2 linked regions of the Prosthecobacter sp. genome follow. Each later gene encodes a partner of the first gene's protein in a complex. Links are inferred from orthologs where the notes say so. Each region holds a gene or a part of one and is shown on either strand. Other genes may lie near its edges.

The links.
Region 2: the proteins of U1A53_RS26195 (region 1) and nuoD are in contact, whole or in part, in a cryo-EM structure (PDB 6ZJN), measured with the Thermus thermophilus proteins. The link is inferred for Prosthecobacter sp. from one-to-one orthologs. Residues at the interface, in WP_096411116.1 of Thermus thermophilus: Glu45, Ser46, Asn48, Pro50, Ala51, Gly52, Glu53; in WP_223903221.1 of Thermus thermophilus: Met26, Thr27, Asn29, Gly31, Pro32, His34.

Annotation. Positions count from the first base shown.
Region 1 is NZ_JAXMIH010000029.1:2,754-12,437, forward strand. Bases 2,928-5,663 are described here. They hold U1A53_RS26195 (NADH-quinone oxidoreductase subunit A), read left to right. Parts: upstream 2,928-3,976; coding sequence 3,977-4,351; downstream 4,352-5,663. Other genes in these bases: U1A53_RS26185 (PQQ-binding-like beta-propeller repeat protein), read left to right, coding at 2,928-3,314; U1A53_RS26190 (hypothetical protein), read left to right, coding at 3,521-3,871; U1A53_RS26200 (Dabb family protein), read left to right, coding at 4,384-4,701; U1A53_RS26205 (riboflavin synthase), read right to left, coding at 4,710-5,315; U1A53_RS26210 (DUF1549 and DUF1553 domain-containing protein), read left to right, coding at 5,415-5,663. In the rest of the region: U1A53_RS26170 (PAS domain S-box protein), read right to left, coding at 1-443; U1A53_RS26175 (universal stress protein), read right to left, coding at 454-1,362; U1A53_RS26180 (hypothetical protein), read right to left, coding at 1,451-1,909; more of U1A53_RS26185, read left to right, coding at 2,001-2,927; more of U1A53_RS26210, read left to right, coding at 5,664-8,105; U1A53_RS26215 (hypothetical protein), read right to left, coding at 8,142-8,591; U1A53_RS26220 (hypothetical protein), read right to left, coding at 8,555-9,436; U1A53_RS26225 (DUF1501 domain-containing protein), read left to right, coding at 9,638-9,684. UniProt on the Escherichia coli protein: NDH-1 shuttles electrons from NADH, via FMN and iron-sulfur (Fe-S) centers, to quinones in the respiratory chain. The immediate electron acceptor for the enzyme in this species is believed to be ubiquinone.
Region 2 is NZ_JAXMIH010000006.1:821,154-831,069, forward strand. What follows is about bases 4,082-7,049. They hold nuoD (NADH dehydrogenase (quinone) subunit D), read left to right. Parts: upstream 4,082-4,919; coding sequence 4,920-6,179; downstream 6,180-7,049. Other genes in these bases: U1A53_RS06090 (hypothetical protein), read right to left, coding at 4,082-4,740; U1A53_RS06100 (NAD(P)H-dependent oxidoreductase subunit E), read left to right, coding at 6,214-6,714; U1A53_RS06105 (type II secretion system protein), read right to left, coding at 6,779-7,049. Also shown: U1A53_RS06055 (DUF1080 domain-containing protein), read right to left, coding at 1-208; U1A53_RS06060 (sulfatase), read right to left, coding at 262-1,611; U1A53_RS06065 (hypothetical protein), read left to right, coding at 1,754-2,059; U1A53_RS06075 (hypothetical protein), read left to right, coding at 2,253-2,717; U1A53_RS06080 (CPBP family glutamic-type intramembrane protease), read right to left, coding at 2,714-3,664; U1A53_RS06085 (hypothetical protein), read left to right, coding at 3,698-3,988; more of U1A53_RS06090, read right to left, coding at 4,003-4,081; more of U1A53_RS06105, read right to left, coding at 7,050-7,498; ppdK (pyruvate, phosphate dikinase), read left to right, coding at 7,757-9,916.

The sequences.
Region 1 (9,684 bases):
AGGATTTTGTCTTCGAGTGCTTTCCGCTCTGTGAGATCGCGAATGATGCCGGTAAAGATGCGCCGGCCGCTGGGAAGCACAGCTTCGCCCACGGAGAGGTCGATGGGGAAAACCGTGCCGTCTTTGCGCTGCCCCACCACTTCACGCCCGATGCCGATGATGCGTTTCACGCCGGTGCGCAGGTAGTTTCGCACGTAGCTGTCATGCCTGGCACGGTAGGGCTGCGGCATGAGCATGCTGATGTTTCGGCCGATGATTTCGCCGATCTTGTAGCCAAACAGGCGCTCTGTGGCGGTATTGGCAGTCTCGATGATGCAATTCTCGTCGATGGTGACGATCGCATTCACCGCCGTCTCGACGATGGTCGCCGCACGCTGCTCACTGGCCTGCAGCGCAGCCTGAAGCTCGGCGATGCTGGGTGTGGTGTGCGTTTTTTTCGGCATGCATCAGCACTCAGTCGGCGGCGGAGACGAATCCGTCGGGTTTCACGGCAAGAATCGAACAGGGGGCGTTTTGCACAATTTTCTCCGCCGTGGTGCCGATGAGCATCTCGCGGAGGCCGGTTTTGCCTCGCGTACCAAGCACAACGAGGCTGGCATGCACCTCGCTGACGTGGTCTAGGATGGCCTCGCGGATGTTGACGCGCTCCTTGATCAGAGCGGTGATTTTGACATCACCGGCATCGCGTGTGAACGGCGCGATGAAGGCGTTCAAATCCTTGCGCCAGTTCTCCACCGCCTCAGGATCGATGGTGGCGGGCAGTGATGGCACGAAGCCGCCGTAGTCCAGCGACATGGCGAGGGCGCTCTGATACACATGCAGGCAGTCGAGCGAGGCACCGTCCTGCTGCGCCACATGCAGCGCGCATTGCACGGCCTTGGCGGAGTTTTCGGAGAAATCGACGCAGGTGACGATCTTTTTGAACGGCCCCTGCGCATCCTCACGCACAACAAGAACATCGACGGGGGCCTTGCGCACGCATTTCGCGGCGATGGCTCCAATACGGTGCGACTCATTCTTCGACCCTTTGGCCCCCATGACGAGCAGGTCGGCGCTGTGTGCACGACAGGCTTCGACCAGTTCGGCAAATGGATGGCCAATGCGCACTTCCGCATTCACCGCCACAGCTCCCACCTCGGATTCAGCCACAAACTTCTTCAGCCGCTCCAGCCAGTCGGCCCGGATGGTGGCTTGGTCGGTGGAGAGCGCCTTTTTCAGCTCATGCACGAGAAATTCATCCATGACATGCACGGCGGTGATGGCGGCGCCGTCGAGCGAGGCACGGCGCGCGGCTTCACGCAGGGCGTTGCGGCAGGACGCGGTGAAGTCGATGGCGGCGATGATGTGATGGAGCTTTTTCATGGTGTGGCTGGATTTGAATGATTTCATCATAGTCTCCCTCTCAAAGCAATGCCGTGCGGCATTTGCGTGCTTGTGGGCGGGCTTTGTCCTACAGACCGGCCTCTTCCTGCGCCTGCTCGACGGCCGCCTCCAACGTCCACAGCGTCTTGTCAAAAGACTTCTGCCGCGCGCGAAATTGCGCCTCCTCGGTGAGACCGTTGAGCGTTTCCATTTCCTTCAGGGCAAAGGTGTGATGCTCTTCGAGCGCCTTTACGCGGGTTTTGAAGTAATCGCGCCCGCCCTGCTCCTTCAGCACGTCGATGTGCGCTTTCCAGCGCGTGAGCACATCGCCTGCCTTTTTCAGGTATTCCTCGCGACTGGTGGTCAGATGCTCCTTCGCCTGCTTGTACCACTCGCGGCCTTTGACCTCGGACGGCTCCTTCACCTTGGAAAATTCGTTCTTCAGTCTCTCGGCGGCGCGACGCAGTTGTTCGTTGAGGCTGTCCTCCGCCTGAACGGAGGCGAGGCAAAGGCCGATGCTTAGGCTGGCAAGAAGGAGATTTTTCATGATGGCGAGGGATACGGCTGGATGCCGTGAACCATGCATGCTCTTTTCTCCGGCGAAAGAATTTCCACGCCGCACCGTCAACTTCACGCCCATGATCCGCACGCCAGCCCTCTCCACCCTCACCTTGGTTCTGCTGTCCGCCCTTTCGAGTGCCCAGCCCGCTACAAAACCCCTGTTCTGGCCTGCAAGGAACGGCCCCACGCTTGACGGTGTCGTCCCGCAGGCGGAGGCAGCACGCATTCCTCTCGAATGGGATGGCGAGTCCGGCAAAAACATCGCCTGGCGCGTCGAGTTCGAAGGCGAAGGCCACTCCACTCCGGTGATCGGTGGCGACTTGATCTGGTTCACCGCCGCCACGACCGATGGCAAACAGCAGTTCGTGTATGGCATCGACCGCCACAGCGGCAAGATCGTGCATCACAAGTTGGTCTTTGAAAACGCCGTCCCTGAGGAACTCGGCAATCCGCTCAACAACTACGCCGCCCCGTCGCCCGTGCTCGAGGAGGACGCGCTTTACGTTCATTTCGGCACCTACGGCACCGCGCGCATCGACCCGGTGACTGGTGCGAAGGTCTGGGAACGTCGCGACATCAACGTGCGCCACTACCGCGGCCCTGGCTCCTCCCCCATCATTTACAGTGACCTCCTCATCCTCACCTTCGACGGCATCAACGAGCAGTTCGTGACCGCGCTCGACAAAAAGACCGGCAAAAGCGTCTGGAAGACCGCCCGCACCACCGATTACGGCGATCTCGACAAAGAAGGCAAGCCCACGCGCGATGGCGACATGCGCAAGGCCTACCACACCCCGGCGGTGTTTGAGATCGGCGGCAAAGAGGTGCTGGTGTCCATCGGTTCGCGTGCTGCCTTTGGTTATGAGGTCAAAACGGGCAAGGAACTCTGGACCATCCGCCACGGTGGCTTCAACGCTGCCATCCCGCCGCTCCGGCTGGGTGGTCTGCTCATCCTCAACACCGGCTCCGAGCGCGCGCATACCCTTGGCGTCCGCCTTGATGACAAAATGACCGGCGACATCACCGAGAGCCACATCCTCTGGGATCGCGAAAAGCGCAATGCCAGCGAATCCGCCCCCGTTCTCGTCAACGGCACCCTGTTCCAGACCACCCGCGGCGGCATCGTGAGCGCGGTCGATGCCAAAGCCGGCAAAGACCTTTGGGAGGACCGCATGGAAGGCCAGCACCTCCCTGGCCCCCTCGTTTTGGGGGACAAGCTCCTCTTCTCCAATGACCGGGGCCAAACCTTCCTCGTCCGCGCCTCGGCGGAAAAATTCGAACTGGCAGGCAAAAACCAGCTCGCCGAGCCCATTTCCGCCTCACCTGCAGCTGCTGATGGAGCCCTCTTCATCCGCACCAAAAAGGCGCTCTATAAAATTGCCATCAAGTAGCCATGCTACTGGGTTTTTGAGACTGCCGTCACTCAAACTACTGCAATTCGCCCATCCAATGTGCATACCGGCCGGGAATCGCTGGCGGTGTCGAACGACCTCAAGGAATGATTTCTATCACTGCACAAGCCGCGTAGGAGAAAAATCCGTGGATTCTCACAAAACCGTCGCAAAGATGTTCGAGTTGTGCTAGTGTCAAGGTCTCTATGGCTACCACTACACCGACACGCAAGACACGTTTCTCACGCCGAGTCCCTGATCATGTCACAGACGAGCTCGTCAATGTTCTATCCAAGCCTGAAACATACGAGTTCAACACTCTTTTTGGCTTGGTGTATGACAATCTCAAGCTGAAAAACGCCGTCAGCGGTGGAGAGGAAATGCTCCGCCTGCGTTCCTACGAGAAGCTGCAGAACCTCGTCAGCCGTGGCCTCTGTGCCAAGGTGGGCAAGACCTACCGCGGTCTCGAAGGCCTCCGCGCTGCACACAACGCCGCCATCGCTGCCCGCAGCGCCGCCGTTGTGGCCCGCACCTCGGCTGCTGCTGCCGCTCGCTAATCCTGGCTTCAATCAGGGCCGCCTGCTTCCGAGCATGGCGGCCCTTTGCTTTCCGGGTTTGACGCTGCCCGGCCTCTCGCTACCCGTCCATGGTCATTCACCCCCATGTTTGAGAACTACATTCCTGTCCTGCTCCAGATCGTCATCGCTGGTGGCTTTGCCGTCGTGACGCTGATCGCCTCCGCGCTCCTTGGCAAATCCGCCAAGCGCAATGCGATCAAGGACTCCGCCTACGAGTGCGGGATGCTGCCCATCGGCGACAGCCAGCCGCGTTTCAGCGTGAAATTCTACATCGTAGCGATGCTCTTCGTGCTGTTCGACATCGAGGTCGTCTTCCTCTATCCTTGGGCCATCATTTACAAGGACTACCTCGCCGCCTTTGGCCCCTCCATCCTTGCTGTGGCCACTGGCTTCGTTTCCATCCTGCTCGTCGCCTTCGTTTATGCCTGGAAGAAGGGTGTTCTCGACTGGAAATCCTAGTCCGTCGTGCCCTGCAGTCCGTTTTCGCCTCCATGATTGCCTACCTCAGCCTGTTTCAGCTCAAGCCCCAGGTAACGGAGGAAAAACTGGAGCACATCATGTCCCAGACCCGCGTCATGCTCCTTCGCGTGCCCGAGGTACTCACCGTTAAAACCGGCAAGCGCGTCAACCCTTCTGAGCCCTACCCGTGGTTCGTCTATCTCGAGGTCGAGAGCATGGACAAGCTCGCCATCTGCCAGGACGACCCGCACTACATCAAATTCCGCGAGGAAGTCCTCAAGCCCAACATCTCCGAGCAGGAATCCACCGCCTTCGAGATGGAGCCGCGCAAGGACGTGAAATACTCCTGATCGTAATCTCAGGGCTGCGTTTGGCGACGCATCAGTTCACGCACGTATTTGCCCAGCATGTCGAACTCAACATTCAGCCGGTCACCCGGCTTCTTCGTGTTCAGATTCGTCAGTTGAAACGTGTGAGGGATGATCCAGCACACCACCGTGCTCTCGGTCACCTCCGCTGCGGTCAAAGAGATGCCATCCAGGCAGATCGAGCCCTTTGAAATGATCAAACCGCGCTGCTCCGCCGGAATCTCGACCTCCAGCCGGTGATCCTGCCCATGCTCGCTCCAATCGAGTATCTTCACCGTCGCATCGACGTGTCCTTGGACAAAGTGGCCGCCAAACCGCGCGCCCATTGCCATCGCCCGCTCCAAATTGACCAGGGAGCCGGTTTGTAGATCGCCAAGGCTCGTGACTTTCAAAGTTTGCATCAACAGATCGAAGCACGCCGTCTGCGCTGCGGCATCTTGCGCCGTCACCGTGAGGCAACAGCCGTTTACCGCCACGCTTTCGCCATCCGCCAACTCGGACGCCATCACACCCACCTGCAACGTCAGCCGCGCGCTCTCGCCGCGTGGCTCCAGCGAAAGGACCGTGCCGGTGGTTTCAACAAGACCTGTGAACATGCGCCGAGATAAACGGGCAAACCGCCGCTGTCGATGCGCTGTTCGCCCAAATCTTCACCGGGAAGGATAAGGCAATGGCGGGCCGTATTGATCCCCGCTGTGTTCCGCCGCTTTCTCCAACTTGGCACCTTGTGTGTCTCCACGAGTCTCCTCTCGGCGGAGCACTGGGCCTTTCAGCCGCTGAAGCCGGTCAAAGGCACCAGCATTGACGAATTCATTCAGAAGAAGCTCGTCGAGCACGGCTTGAAACCTTCGCCACGCGCCGATGCGCACACGCTCGCCCGTCGCGCCTCGTTTGATCTCACCGGCCTGCAACCTGAGCGGACAGATGTGCCCTACGAGCATTTCGTGGATCAGTTGCTCTCCAGTCCCCACTACGGCGAGCAATGGGCCCGCCACTGGCTCGATGTGGCCCGCTACTCGGACACGAAAGGCTACGTCTATGCCCGCGAGGAAAAGAACTGGGTCCATGCCACGCCGTATCGCGACTGGGTCGTGCGCGCGCTGAACGAGGACATGCCGTATGACCGCTTTCTGCTGCTGCAAATCGCCGCCGATCAGGTCGTGCCGCCCAAATCACCCGATCTCGCGGCGATGGGCTTTCTCACGCTCGGTCGGCGCTTTCTTGGCGTCACACATGACATCATCGACGACCGCATCGACGTCGTCACGCGTGGCACGCTCGGCCTCACGGTCGCGTGCGCCCGCTGCCACGATCACAAGTTCGATCCCATTCCCACACGCGACTACTACGCGCTCTACGGCGTCTTTCAGAGCAGCGCGGAAGCTCTCGCTCCGTGCGCCGATGGCGAAAACGCCGAACTAACCGCGCTGGTGAAAAAGAACCGCGATTTGATGACGAAACGCCGCAACGAGCAGATGGCGCGGAACCGCGCCCGCATGGCCGACTACCTCGCCGCGCAGAAACATCTCGACGATTACCCGGAGGAGGTCTTCAGCCAGATCCTCGACGAAAAAGACCTCAATCCCTTCGTCGTGCATCGCTGGAAAGCCTGGCTGGAGAAAAACCCCGGCATTGAAATCACCAACGAGTGGCTTCGCAGCCCCGGCTCGCCCGCATTCGTCCCAGACGAGCACATCGCGAACATCGAGATGTATTTCCCGACCGGCATCACCACCGAGCTGTGGAAGTCGCAGGGCGATGTGGACCGCTTTCTCATCAAAAACAACACCACTCCGGCCCACGCGACTCTTTTGACCGACCGTGCGTTCCCGAGCACGCCGCGCGTCTTCAATCGCGGCAACCCGCTCACGAAAGGCGATGCCGTCTCACGCCAGTTTTTGAGCCTCTTCGGCCCGCAGCAGCCTTTCAAGCAAGGCAGCGGACGTTTAGAACTCGCGCAGGCCATTATCGACCCGCGCAATCCGCTCACCGCCCGCGTCATGGTGAACCGCCTTTGGCAGCATCACTTCGGTCGCGGCCTCGTCAGCACGCCGAGCGATTTTGGCAAGCAAGGCAGCCCGCCGAGCCATCCTGAGCTTCTCGACTGGCTCGCCCAACGCTTCATCGATTCCGGCTGGAGCATCAAGGCCATGCACCGGCTTATCATGCTTTCGGAGACGTATCGTAGAACGAGCTTCCAAGCTCGTTCCAAGGACGAACTTGGAAGTTCGTCCTACACCGACCCCGACAACCGCCTTCTCGCCCGCATGACCCCGCATCGCCTCAGCTTCGAGGAAGCACGCGATGCCTGGCTCGCCTCCGCGGGCCGCCTGAATTTGCGCGTGGGTGGCCGCCCCGAAGGATTGTTCACGGCCAGCAACACACGCCGCACGCTCTACACGCTCGTGGACCGCGAAAACGTGCCGATGGTTATGCGCACCTTCGATTTCGCCAATCCTGATCTCTCCATCCCCCAGCGCACTGAAACCACCGTGCCCCAGCAGGCCCTCTTCGGCCTGAATCACCCCTTCGTCGTCCAGCAAGCGAAGGCACTCATAAAGTGGTCCGCACAACCGGAGCGAAGCGGAGATAGCCAGCCGCAGGCTGCCCGAAGGGCGAGCGAAGCGAGGCAATCCTCTGAGCGGCGCTCCGATGCGGAAAAGACACACTTCATCTACCAGCGCCTCTTCCAACGTCCTCCCACACCCGAAGAACTCACCTCCGCTCTCGCCTTCGTCCAAACCGACACCACGCCCTTCATCGCCGCGCCCGATCACTCGAAGTCCTGGCACTACGGCTACGGTGAATGGGACGAGGCCGCAGGCCGCGTGAAGAACTTCAAGCCGCTGCCGCATTTCACCGGCCACGCCTGGCAGGGCGCGGAAGACTGGCCGAACGCTCAACTCGGCTGGGCACAACTCACGGCCGAGGGAGGTCATCCCGGCAATGACCGCAAACACGCGGTCGTTCGCCGTTGGATCGCACCGACCGACGGCAGCTACGATCTGCATTCCACACTCATCCACGAACCCGAGGTGGGCGATGGCATTCGTGCGTTTGTGAGCCATTCACGCCTTGGCAAACTGCGCAGCACGACTCTGCTCGGTTCCAAAGCGGACCTGCAACTCGACTCCATCGCTTTCCAAGCCGGTGACACGCTCGATTTCATCGTCGATATCGGCAACGGCCTGAACAGCGATCAATTCCTGTGGTCGCCGAAGATCTCACCGTCCGTCACCGCGACCACAGGCGCGGGCGGCGACTCTCCGAGCGACGCTTGGGATGCCCAGAAGGACTTTCCCGCCCAGCCGAAATCCCAACTCAACGCCTGGGAGCAGTTCGTGCAGGTGCTGATGCTCTCGAACGAGTTCATGTTTGTGGATTGATATGAGATGGGGAAGGAGCGTGGATGTACGACTGTTTTACCCTCTTGCCATTCGAGTGATGTCTGGTTCGATAGCGTGCATTAACTGATTATTGAGTTGGTTTCGAGTTGTTGATGCTGTTGCTGATGGATCGAATCCCGTCTGATCTTTTTGAAGAACTACTTTAACGGTTTCAGCCCCCAATCCATCGACATCAATTACCAATGCATACAGCCTGCCGCTTTTCTTGCCCAGAACAGCTACAAGATGATCTTCCATTCTTTTCTCGAATGTCGGCTCTTCAGTGATGTACTTAAATTCAACAACGAATCTTCTTCTGTCGGTGCAGTAGTATCCGCGATATGCTTGAGGGATGTCGTATGGTGAAAGCGACACCTCTAGCTTCACGGCTTTGATTGTTTCCGTGGTTTTGCGATCCAGTAGTCTTGAATCGAATCGATTCCAGACACCTAGTCCTGGCGATTGCTGAGCAGTCTGTTCAAGCATAATCCAATGGTTTCGAATTCTTCTTTTAGATTGTCGTGATTTCTGATGCGGGAATTGCGGGAATCGACCACAAGAACACCCCATCGTTGCCCGCCAACTTCAATAGGGATGCCCCAAAGAGAGCGAGGGAACGTTTGGCCCCTCTTCATACGTTTGGTGACCCAATTTACAGGCACGTTTGTGCTGCCTGCATAGCGCTCAAGAGTTCCCTGTGGGGGAGACACTTGACCAGCCCTCAACTCGGGAAGATCGAAAACATACTGGCAGCCGCCAGTCGCGTAAACACGCCCAGCAAAACCCTCGCACTGATCTGGAGCATCAAGCGGCGCAAAGAACCTCACTTTCGTGTTCAACGTAAAAATTCCAGATCTCTCAAAGGGCACCAACCACCCATGCCAAGGCATTTTCCATTTCAACCAACCAAATGGGCTGGTGAAACTCCAGGCGTGGCGGAAAAGTGTGACTCTATATTGCATCTCGTCATTAATTGCTGGAAACGCATTTCGTCGGAAGTCGTCTAAAAGGGCTTTTACAGCCCGCTCAGTTGCAGATGGGAGCAAGCTGCCACGCATCGCAAGCGACATTGCAGCAATTATCGTGCACAACGGCAAGAACCAAAATCCATTCTCCTGAACTTTCTTGAACTGCGGGCGTAGTGCCTTAGCCAGCCCACTATGACTGCTTGCTGTTTCATTGGTAGCGATTTGGCCAGCCACCGGAATTGTCGCTGCACCAAGCTCCATTCTGGCAACGGCTCCGGCCCCAACTGATAAAATCAAAGCCAACCAGTGAACCACCAGCAAAACTGGTCGCCCCCATCTTCGTAAGAACTTGCGCTTATGCATTAAAGTCTGAGCAAATTGATTTATCTAAAAAAACGATGAAAAACTAATGGGCCAGAATGTCAATCGCTCAAACATGTTGGGGACATAAACATACGTGCATTATGGTTGGTGCGGGAAGATGGCGATACGTGAACCAGCTAGTTTTCCCCTAACTCGTCAAACAATACAAGACCCCAGGTTGTTTGCTCGTATCACACCCGGATGCCACCTCCTCTCACACGCCGAGATTTCCTGCGCCGCTCCGGCAT
Region 2 (9,916 bases), on another replicon or contig:
ACAGGATGACCGCGTCCGAAGGCGGCGTACCCGGCACTTCCTGCGAACTGAACGTCCCGGGCTCCACACGCATCGGCTGCGGCCGGTTCATGTCATGAATCGCCCACGGATGCGTGGCGTCCGGTGGATCGCCGTAAAAGCCGCCCTCTGCGAGCACGGCGGTGGTGAAAAGAGAAAAAGCGAGCGTGGGGAGTGCGGAGCGTTTCATGGTGAGCGAGTGATACGCAGAGTGTTGCTGCGGGCAATGTGTCATTCGTGCTTTCACCTCACCCAAACTTCCCGCTCACTCGCATCCATCTCGGCTTCCCACGCTTTCAGCTTGGCTTTGAGGTCTGCGAGGATGTCGGGGTGCTGGTAGCCGAGGTTCACGCGCTCGCTGATGTCGGCTTCGAGGTCGAAGAGGAGGTCCATGGTGTTGCCGTCGTTGATGTACTTCCATTTTCCGTGACGGATCGCCTTCTGTTTGCGATTCGAGCGGTCAATGCGCCAGAAGAAGGTGCGTTCGACGGGTTGGGCATCGCCGGTGAGGAGCGGGATGAGATTGATGCCATCGAGCCGCTTTTCCGAAGGTGTTTTGGCTCCGGCAAGTTCAGTGAAGGTTGCGTGGAGGTCCATGGTGATGGCCATTTGTGCAGTGACCTTGCCTTTGGGCAGTTTCGCGGGCCAGCGCATCACGCAGGGCACGCGGATGCCGCCTTCCCAGACGGTGGCCTTATGATGGAAGAGAGGCAGATTGCGGCTGTAGCGCTCGCCGCCGTTGTCGCTGGAAAAAACGACGAGCGTGTTGTCGGCGAGGCCGTGTTTTTCGAGTTCGGCGAGCATCTGGCCAACGCCGAGGTCGATGCGCTCGACCATGGCCTTGTAAATGGCGCGGCTGCCGTGGTGCATGCTTTCTTTGGTCACCATCGGTGTCTCGGGCGCGTCAGGGGCTTCGAACGGCGCGTGAACGGCTAGATGAGGCACATACATGAAGAAGGGTGCGGCTTTGTGATCTCGGATGAACTTCACGGCGCGTTCGTTGATGAGATCGGTGAAGTAGCCATCGCGCTTCACGGGCTCCAAGCCATCGCGCAGGGCGTAGGTGCCGTCGTAGTAGGTGTGCTTGTAGTAGTCCGCGTGGCCGAGCAGTTCGCCGAAATACTCATCGAAGCCGCGTTTGGTCGGATTGTACTCGTCTTTGAAGCCGAGATGCCATTTGCCGAAGGCCCCGGTGGTATAACCGGCCGCTTTGAACTTCTGCGCAATGGTGATTTCCGTCAAAGGCAGGCCGAGGGCGTGAATGTCGGGCTCGGGCACCCATGCGCCCTTCACGCGGCGGAACTGCTCCACCTGATAACCGAACGCGAACTCGAGCCCACATCGCTGCTGCCAGCGTCCAGTCATGAAGCCGGTGCGCGTGGGCGTGCAGACGGGCGCGTTCGCGTAAAAGTCAGTGAACTTCACGCCTTCCGTCGCGAGACGGTCGATGTTCGGGGTCGAGATGTCCGTGCAGCCCATGCAGCCGAGATCGCCATAGCCGAAGTCATCCGCGAGGATGAAGATGATGTTGGGCGGTGCTGCGGCGAACAGCGACGAACCGAGGGCGAGGAGAACAAGAGTGAAGAAACGCATGGCGTGCATGGGAACGCAAAACGTGACCTGCGCTTGCATCCAATGGTCACGAGACTGGGGTGCCCCCGAGGACGTAGTTGAATTGCATGTCCCGGAACTCATCGTTGACTCAACTGAATCAAGTGACACCTCTTAAACAGATATGAAACTTGAGTTGAGTAAGCGCAGCATCTGCATTCCAGAGGGAAAATTAAGCTGGGTGCAGAAAATGGAATGGACAAATCCTATCAATGACAACTTCAGGCTCGCAGTCTTTGATGTCGCCACGGGAGATGAAGCCCAGACGACACATTCGTTTTCTGCGGTTCGATTTGTGAGTGGACCAGATGTTGGCAAGGTCATTATTTATACAAAGCAAGGCGGGAGGCCTTCCTACATGAGCGCGGACCTTGCTGCGAAGCTCGTGGCCGATGAAGCATGTGAAGGGCGTTGGCGATTCCGCCAGTGAAGCTCCAGTGCCCGGGACAGGACTCGAACCTGCACTTGTTGCCAAACCAGATCCTAAGTCTGGCGCGTCTACCAATTCCGCCACCCGGGCGAGGGGCTGCTGCGTGGGCATGATTCCGTGTCTGGGCAATCGCTGCAAATGATTTCATGTGAAGGGCTTGCAGTTAGGCAATTGAACGAGGTAAGCATGCGGCATGCCTTCGAGACCCAGCTTGCCATCATCATCAGCCTTTTGGATACTCTGTTCTGGTTATCGCGACGCAGGTGACTCGACTTTGGAAAAGATTCACTCTTCTGGTTATGTGGGGTTTGCTGTCATGCCCTGCGTTTTCCTATTCTTTCGCAGCATCGAACTGGCTCTCAAGGTTGTTCTGGTTCATCACAATGTCTCCGAGCATGAAATCACCCGCGTGCTGGGTCACAAAATCTCGGCGCTGCTTTCGCGTGTGGAGTCATTTACTGCTCTTAGTAGCATCGGGATTGGCTCAGAGGACAAGGTGCTTCTGGATCGCTTTTCGGACGATTATGCCTACAAGTCTTTCGAATACTCAGACGACTGGTGGCACAATCCTCATCTCGAAAGCCTTCAGAGTCTTGCCCATCGCGTAGGTGATGCTGTTCGCTTCTATGGGCGCGCTAAGCCGAGCGACATTAGTTAGCCAAATGAATTATCGGTGCGCAGCAGCCTGGAGGCGATCCAGCCGGTGAGGAGGACGGTGAGCAGCGGGGCGAGGCCGATTTTCAAGTTTGCGCCGATCCAGGGCAGCCAGCCGCCTGTGTGGGTGGTGAGGGCGCTGAAGTATTTCAAGCCGAAGACCCAGCCGCCGTGCAGGCCGATGCCGGCCCACAACGCGCCGGTCTGCAGGCGCACCTGCGCGAGTACCCAGCCGACGGCGAAGAGCGTGGCGAATTCGGCGAGGAGGAACTGCACGTTCCCGAAGCCGACGGCGATTTGCTTGAGCACGAGAAAACCGCTGCTCCAGGTGACGGCGGCATCGTCGATCTGCCAGCCCTCGGGGGGCTTGAGGAAGTGGACGAGGGCGAAGACAAACGTGCCGGCGATCAAGGCGGAGCGCGTGGACATGGTGCGGAGCAGCAGGCCGAGCAGCAGACCTCGGAAGAAAAACTCTTCGATGATGCTAGCGCCGAGCGCGGCGGTGATAGGCTCGCCGAATTTGAACCAGCGCGGCTGCGGATGGAGTTGATACGCGCCCATTTTGAAGAAAACGAAGCCAAGCACGAGGAGCAGGCCGCTGGCGAGTGCGAAGCCAAGCGCCCAGTGTTTGATGCCTGTGCTGATCGGCTTCCATGTCGGCAGCAGCGAGCGATCCAGCCGCACCCAGCGCAGGAAGGGCCAGATGAGCACGATGGCGCAAACGAGCACGGCGCGGTTGAAGTAGCGCGTGAAATGGGCGCGCTCGATTTCCTTCAGCAGCCAGGTGGCGAGGCCGGTGTCGCGCAACGAGGACGCGGAAAGCCAGGCGCGGCCTGCTTTGCCAAGATGAAACAGCGGCACGGCCAGCAGCGCACCGCCAATCATGACGGCGAGCAGGTACAACAGGAGTTTCGGCAGGGCAGAGGAACTGCCGGGGCTGGCGGCTTGCATGGGGGCGATACTAGCGCATCCTACACGCTCTCAATGACCAAAAACCAAATCCACGAATGGCACGAACGTCTGGAAGACGGCCGCAAGCAGTACATCCGTGCGTACTGGGATTCCCGCGAATGGCTGTTTCGGGTCGCGCACCCGGACGGTGAGATGTGGATGCCACTGGAGAACCCGGAACCGGAGCGATGGCTGGAGCTGCGTGATCTGCTGTTCCGCAAGTATCAGCGCAAGAAATTGCCGTGGAAGTATGTGGAGCAGCTCGACAAGAAGCTGGAAGGCATGGGGCTCAAGCCGGATGGCACCAAGTTGGGTGACGAATAAGGCCTCGTGGCGGCTTATTGGGCCGAGACGTTCGTTTTGATCTCCGCAGTGACTCCACCGCCGTGAGCCGCGCCGAAACGCATGCCGACATGAACTTCAGGAAAGCGGAAGCGACGGCCTGCGCGCGCCCCCCTTCTGCGTGATGCGAAACCGAGCACGGCAGCGATGATGGCACCGCAGGCGAGCGTGATGAGAATGGCGAGCGCGAAACGCTTTTCACGCCGCTGAATCCAGAGCGATTGCTTGAGCCGCACGCTCTCCATGACACGCAGCCGGTCGATCCATGAGCGGGTGGCGAGCGCGAGGCGCTCGTCGAGCGTGAGCTTGGCATCGGTGAGGATGCGGCGCGTGTCCTGCATGATCTCGACGAGTTCGGCGGATGGATAACGTTGCCAAAAATCGGGGGCGAAGGACATGGCGCTGCTGTTGCTGGCCCGATCATAGGCCATGAGCACGGCGGGGCGCTCCGCGCTCCATTCGCGACGCGTGATCTGAGCCTGACGCCGGACGGTGATGCCCGCCGGGGTGAAACTGGAGGCGGTGATCCAGGCGTCGCATTTCAAATCCTCACGGAACAGCTTCAGTTCATAGGCGAGCTGGCGGTGGGTTTCTTCAGTTAGCGCCCGGGTGTCGTCCTGGATGCCATCAGCGGGGGCGGCGGCATGAGCGATGCCCCCTGCAGCCCAAATCAGCCAGAAACCAGCCCATGCCGGGAGAAGCAGGCGTTGGTTGAGGCGGGAAACGGGTCGCATGGTCGGGACAGTCTGTCTCAGACCGGGCCTGTGGGCAACTTTTCGGGAAACTGCCTTTATATAATGCAAAATGATGAGGGACTGAGGTGGCTTGTGAAATTTTTCACAAAATCGCCTTGCCGCTCTTTGGGCAGCGTAGATAGATAGTCTTCACGCCCGAGACCAGACCCCTGCTTTTCATGCCCACCGTCACCCGAGAATACGAGGCCCCGGATACCGCCGCCAAGGCAGCCCGGCAGCTCGAAACCGTGGAGGAAGCCACGACGGACATCGTGGGGGAGAAATTGGTGCTCAACATGGGGCCCAGCCATCCGGCCACCCACGGGGTGCTGCGGTTGATCCTGGAGCTGGACGGCGAAATCATCACCAAAGCTGATCCAGACGTCGGCTTCCTGCATCGTGGTGACGAAAAGATCGCCGAGAACATGCACTACAACCAGTTCGTGCCTTACACGGACCGGCTGGATTATCTGGCGCCACTGGCGAACAACGTGGCGTACGCGCTCGCGGTTGAGAAACTCATGGGCTGGGAAGTTCCGGCACGTGGCCGGGCGATTCGTGTGATCTGCTGTGAACTGGCCCGCATCTCCGCGCATATGCTCGGTGTCGGAGTGTTTGCGATGGATGTCGGGGCGATGACGGTGTTCCTCTACACCTTCACCGAGCGCGAAAAGGTCTACAATCTTTGCGAGCAGCTCACAGGAGCGCGCTTTACCACCAGCTACACGCGTGTGGGCGGCCAGATCCGCGACCTGCCGAACGGCTTTGTCGGTGCGGTGAGGCAGTTCCTCGGCGAACTGGAACCTGTGATCGACGAGATCGACAAGCTGCTCTCCCGCAATCGCATCTTCATGGAGCGGACGCAGGACATCGGGGTGATTTCCAAAGAAGACGCCATCGGCTATGGCCTCACGGGTCCGAATCTGCGTGGTTCTGGCGTTGATCATGACATCCGCAAGGCGAAGCCTTATCTGGATTACGACAAGTACGAGTTTGATGTCCCGGTGGGAACGAAGGGGGACTGCTATGACCGCTACCTCGTGCGCATGGAGGAGATGAGGCAAAGCGTTCGCATCCTGAAACAGGTGTTCGCCAGTTTGCCTGAAGGTCCGATCAACGTGGCAGACGCCAAAGGGCTGCTGCCCAAGAAAGAAAAAGTGCTGATGAAGATGGAGGAGTTGATCCACCACTTCATTCTCGCCACCCAGGGCATTGATGCGCCCGCTGGAGAAGTTTATTTTGCCGCCGAGAACCCCAAGGGCGAGCTCGGCTTCTACATCAACAGCACTGGTGGCGGCGTGCCGCATCGTCTGAAAATTCGCGCTCCCTCCTTCCTGAACCTCAGCATCATTTCCAAACTGATTCCCGGCCACATGCTCAGCGACATTCCCGCCGTGCTGGGCAGCCTGGACTTCGTCATGGGCGAGTGTGACCGCTGATTTAACCCAACCTTTTCATCCGAGACACGCACGCATGGCCTTTGAAGTTCCAGCCGAGTTGGAAAAACGCATGGACGAGGCGATCTCGCATTATCCTGTCTCAAAACGCAGTGCTGTGCTGCCACTGCTACATCTGGTGCAGGAGCACTTTCGTTTCATCGGCGATGAGGCGGTGACCTGGGTGGCCGCCAAGCTGGGCTTGGAGCCGATTCAAGTGCTCGAAGTAGTGACTTTCTATCCGGGCTTCCGCCAAGCCGCTCCTGGCAAGTTTCACATCCGCGTCTGCCGCACGCTTTCGTGCGCGATGGCTGGCAGCTACGAACTGATGGATGCGCTCTGCAAGGCCGGGAACATGGACCGCTCCCACACTGACCATCACCATCCCATCGCAGTCAGCCCCGATGGCAAGTACAGCATCGAGTTTGCCGAATGTCTTGCGAGCTGCGGTTTTGGTCCCGTGTGCATGGTTGAGGACGACTTTTATGAGAAGGTCGATCCGGCGACAGCGGGGACGTTATTGGCAAAGTACGCCTGATCCCGGAAAACAAAAGCGCAGCGGTCATTCCCGCTGCGCTCAAGATTCGATTCAAAGCCGGCTGTTACTTCGATCTCCAGGACACCACATCGTCCTTCGTCTGGGGCACGAGATCCTTACCATAGCTATAAACGGCAACTTCCGTGGGCAGTTTTTGAGGAGGCGGGCTGGTCGGATTTTGCGCGATGGTGGGGTCGGAGCTGTTTAAATCGGGATTCATCACCTGTTTGTCGCCATTGGTGTCGAGCAGCACATAATAAGGCGACCCCCAAAGATCGACCAGTTTGTAAGGTGGCTGCTGGTTGACGAGACCAAATTTGCCGTTCTTGGCGATCGGGAGATCAATGAACTTGATGTCCTTGGGGTTGAGGCTGGTGGAACCTGAATCATCCGAGGAAGAAGTGCTCATCAACGCGCTGACGAGACCGGTATTCTCATCTGTGGGCAAGGCTTGAATATCCTCGCCGTCGGATGCGCTGCTGAGCATGCTGGAATTGACCGGATAACGGTTGTATTCGACCTGGTAGCTTGAAATGGCAATGCGCAGGTCTTTGATGACAGTCTGCACCTGCAGCTTTCGCGCATCTTCCATCATCTTCGATGCTTGAGACATCACCAGGCCGGCCAGGATGCCGATGATGGTGATCACCACCAGCAGTTCGATGAGTGTGAATCCCTGGCGCGCCGCAGGGTTGAAACGGGGTTTGATTTTCATATTCTTCGGTTGGGTGTGTGTTTGAAAAGGCAGGAGTCGACGCCTCTGAGCGAACGTCTCGGACTTCATGCGCTTCGATTAAATCGCTTTTGAATCTACGCGTCAATACTTGTCATGCGCATGCGAGAACTTCATGCGTTGTGGCACGGCGTGCATGGAATGCAGATGTGCAAAAGACCGCCAAGGCATGTTCATCGGCGCGGGCCTTCTGAACTTTTGATTGTCAACTAATGCTTGCATCATATGTTCAATCGCTATAAATCCGCGCCTCAATCCACACAGACACACACAACAACCACGATTCGCATCAGACGATCCGCAACATCTATGGCAAAGACAGCATCCAAGGGCAGCGCAGATAAAAAGAAGTACGTTTATTTTTTCGGAGCGGGAAAAGCAGACGGTGATGGTTCCATGAAGGCATTGCTGGGTGGCAAGGGTGCCAACCTCGCAGAGATGAGCCGCATTGGTCTTCCGGTGCCTCCCGGGTTCACCATCAGCACCGATGTGTGCACCTACTTTTATCAAAACAAGAAGACCTACCCTGCTGCTCTCCAGACGCAGATGGAAAACGCCGTCAAGGGCATGGAGAAAATCATGGGTTACAAGTTTGGAGATGCCAAAGGTTTCCCGCTGCTTGTTGCTGTTCGCTCCGGTGCGCGTGATTCGATGCCCGGCATGATGGACACGATCCTCAATCTGGGCCTGAACGACCAGACGGTTCTTTCGCTCGTCGCCGCCACCAACAACGAACGCTTTGCCTGGGACTGCTACCGCCGTTTCGTCCAGATGTACGGCGACGTGGTGCTCGGCGTGCAGAAACTCGAAGGCGAAGATCATGAGCCGTTTGAAACGGTCATCGAGAAGTTCAAGCACGAAACATATCACAAGGACATCATCGACAGCGATCTTACCGCCGCCGACCAGCAGGAACTGGTGAAGCGCTTCAAGGCGCTCGTCAAAGAGCGTACCGGCAAAGTGTTCCCCTCCGACCCATGGGAACAGCTCCGTGGTGCCGCCGGTGCCGTCTTTGGAAGCTGGATGAATGACCGCGCGATCGTTTACCGCCGCAAATACAACATCCCGGCTGAATGGGGCACGGCTGTGAACGTGCAGGCGATGGTCTTCGGCAACACAGGCAACACCTCCGGTTCCGGCGTGGCCTTCACGCGCAACCCGGCCAACGGTGTCAACGAATTCTACGGTGAGTTCCTCATCAATGCCCAGGGTGAGGATGTCGTCGCCGGGGTGCGCACACCTGAGCCCGTCATTCAACTCGCGAAGGAGATGCCAAAATCCTACGCGGAGTTGCTCCTGGTTCGTCAGAAGCTCGAGAAGCACTTCAAGGATGTGCAGGACGTTGAGTTCACCATTCAGGAAGGCAAGCTGTTCATGCTGCAGACCCGCAATGGCAAACGCACCGCCGCTGCCGCGCTGAAGTTCTCCATGGACATGGTGAAGGAAAAGCTCATCGACTGGGAAACCGCCATCCTGCGCAATCCTGCCGATCAACTCGACCAGTTGCTGGCCCCGATCTTTGATGTCGCCGACGTCAAGAGGGCGAAAGCCATTGCCTCCGGTCTGCCCGCCGGCCCGGGTGCCGCCTCCGGCAAAATTTACCTCAATGCGGATCGTGCCGTCATCGCCGAGCAAAATGGCGAAAAGGTGCTTCTCGTCCGCAACGAGACCAGCCCTGAGGATCTTCGCGGCATGATTGCTGCTGAAGGCATTCTGACTGCTCGTGGTGGTGTCTCCTCACACGCGGCCCTCGTTGCCCGCCAGATGGGCAAAGTCTGCATCTGTGGTGCTGCCGCCCTCGAAATCGACTACGACAAGAAAACCGTCACAGTTGCCGGACAAACCTTCAAGGAGGGTGATTTCCTCTCCATCGATGGCACCAGTGGCATCGTTTATGGCGGACAGCTCAAGACTGCGCCGTCTGAAATCATCACCGGCATGATCCATGGTGATAAAGCGGCCCAAGCCACCGAGAAGTTCAAGAGCTTCCAGCAGTTGATGGTATGGTGTGGCAAAGCCACGCGCCTTCAGGTGCGCACGAATGCCGACAATCCAGAACAGACTCAGAACGCCATCGCGTTCGGCGCGCAGGGCATTGGCCTTACCCGCACAGAGCACATGTTCTTCGAAGGAGACCGTATCGACGCTGTGCGTGAAATGATTCTGGCCGACAACGTGGCGGACCGCAAAAAAGCGCTCGCGAAGCTGCTTCCATACCAGCGTGAAGATTTCACTGGCATCTTTACCGCGCTCAAAGGACTGCCCGCCACCATTCGTCTGCTTGACCCGCCGCTTCACGAGTTTGTTCCTCATGAAGAAAAGGCGCAGGCCGAGCTGGCGAAGAAAATGGGCGTCTCGGTTGAGAAAGTCGCCGCACGTGTCCAAGCCCTTCACGAGTTCAACCCGATGCTTGGTCATCGTGGCTGCCGCCTGGGCATCGCTTATCCCGAGATCACCGAAATGCAGGCT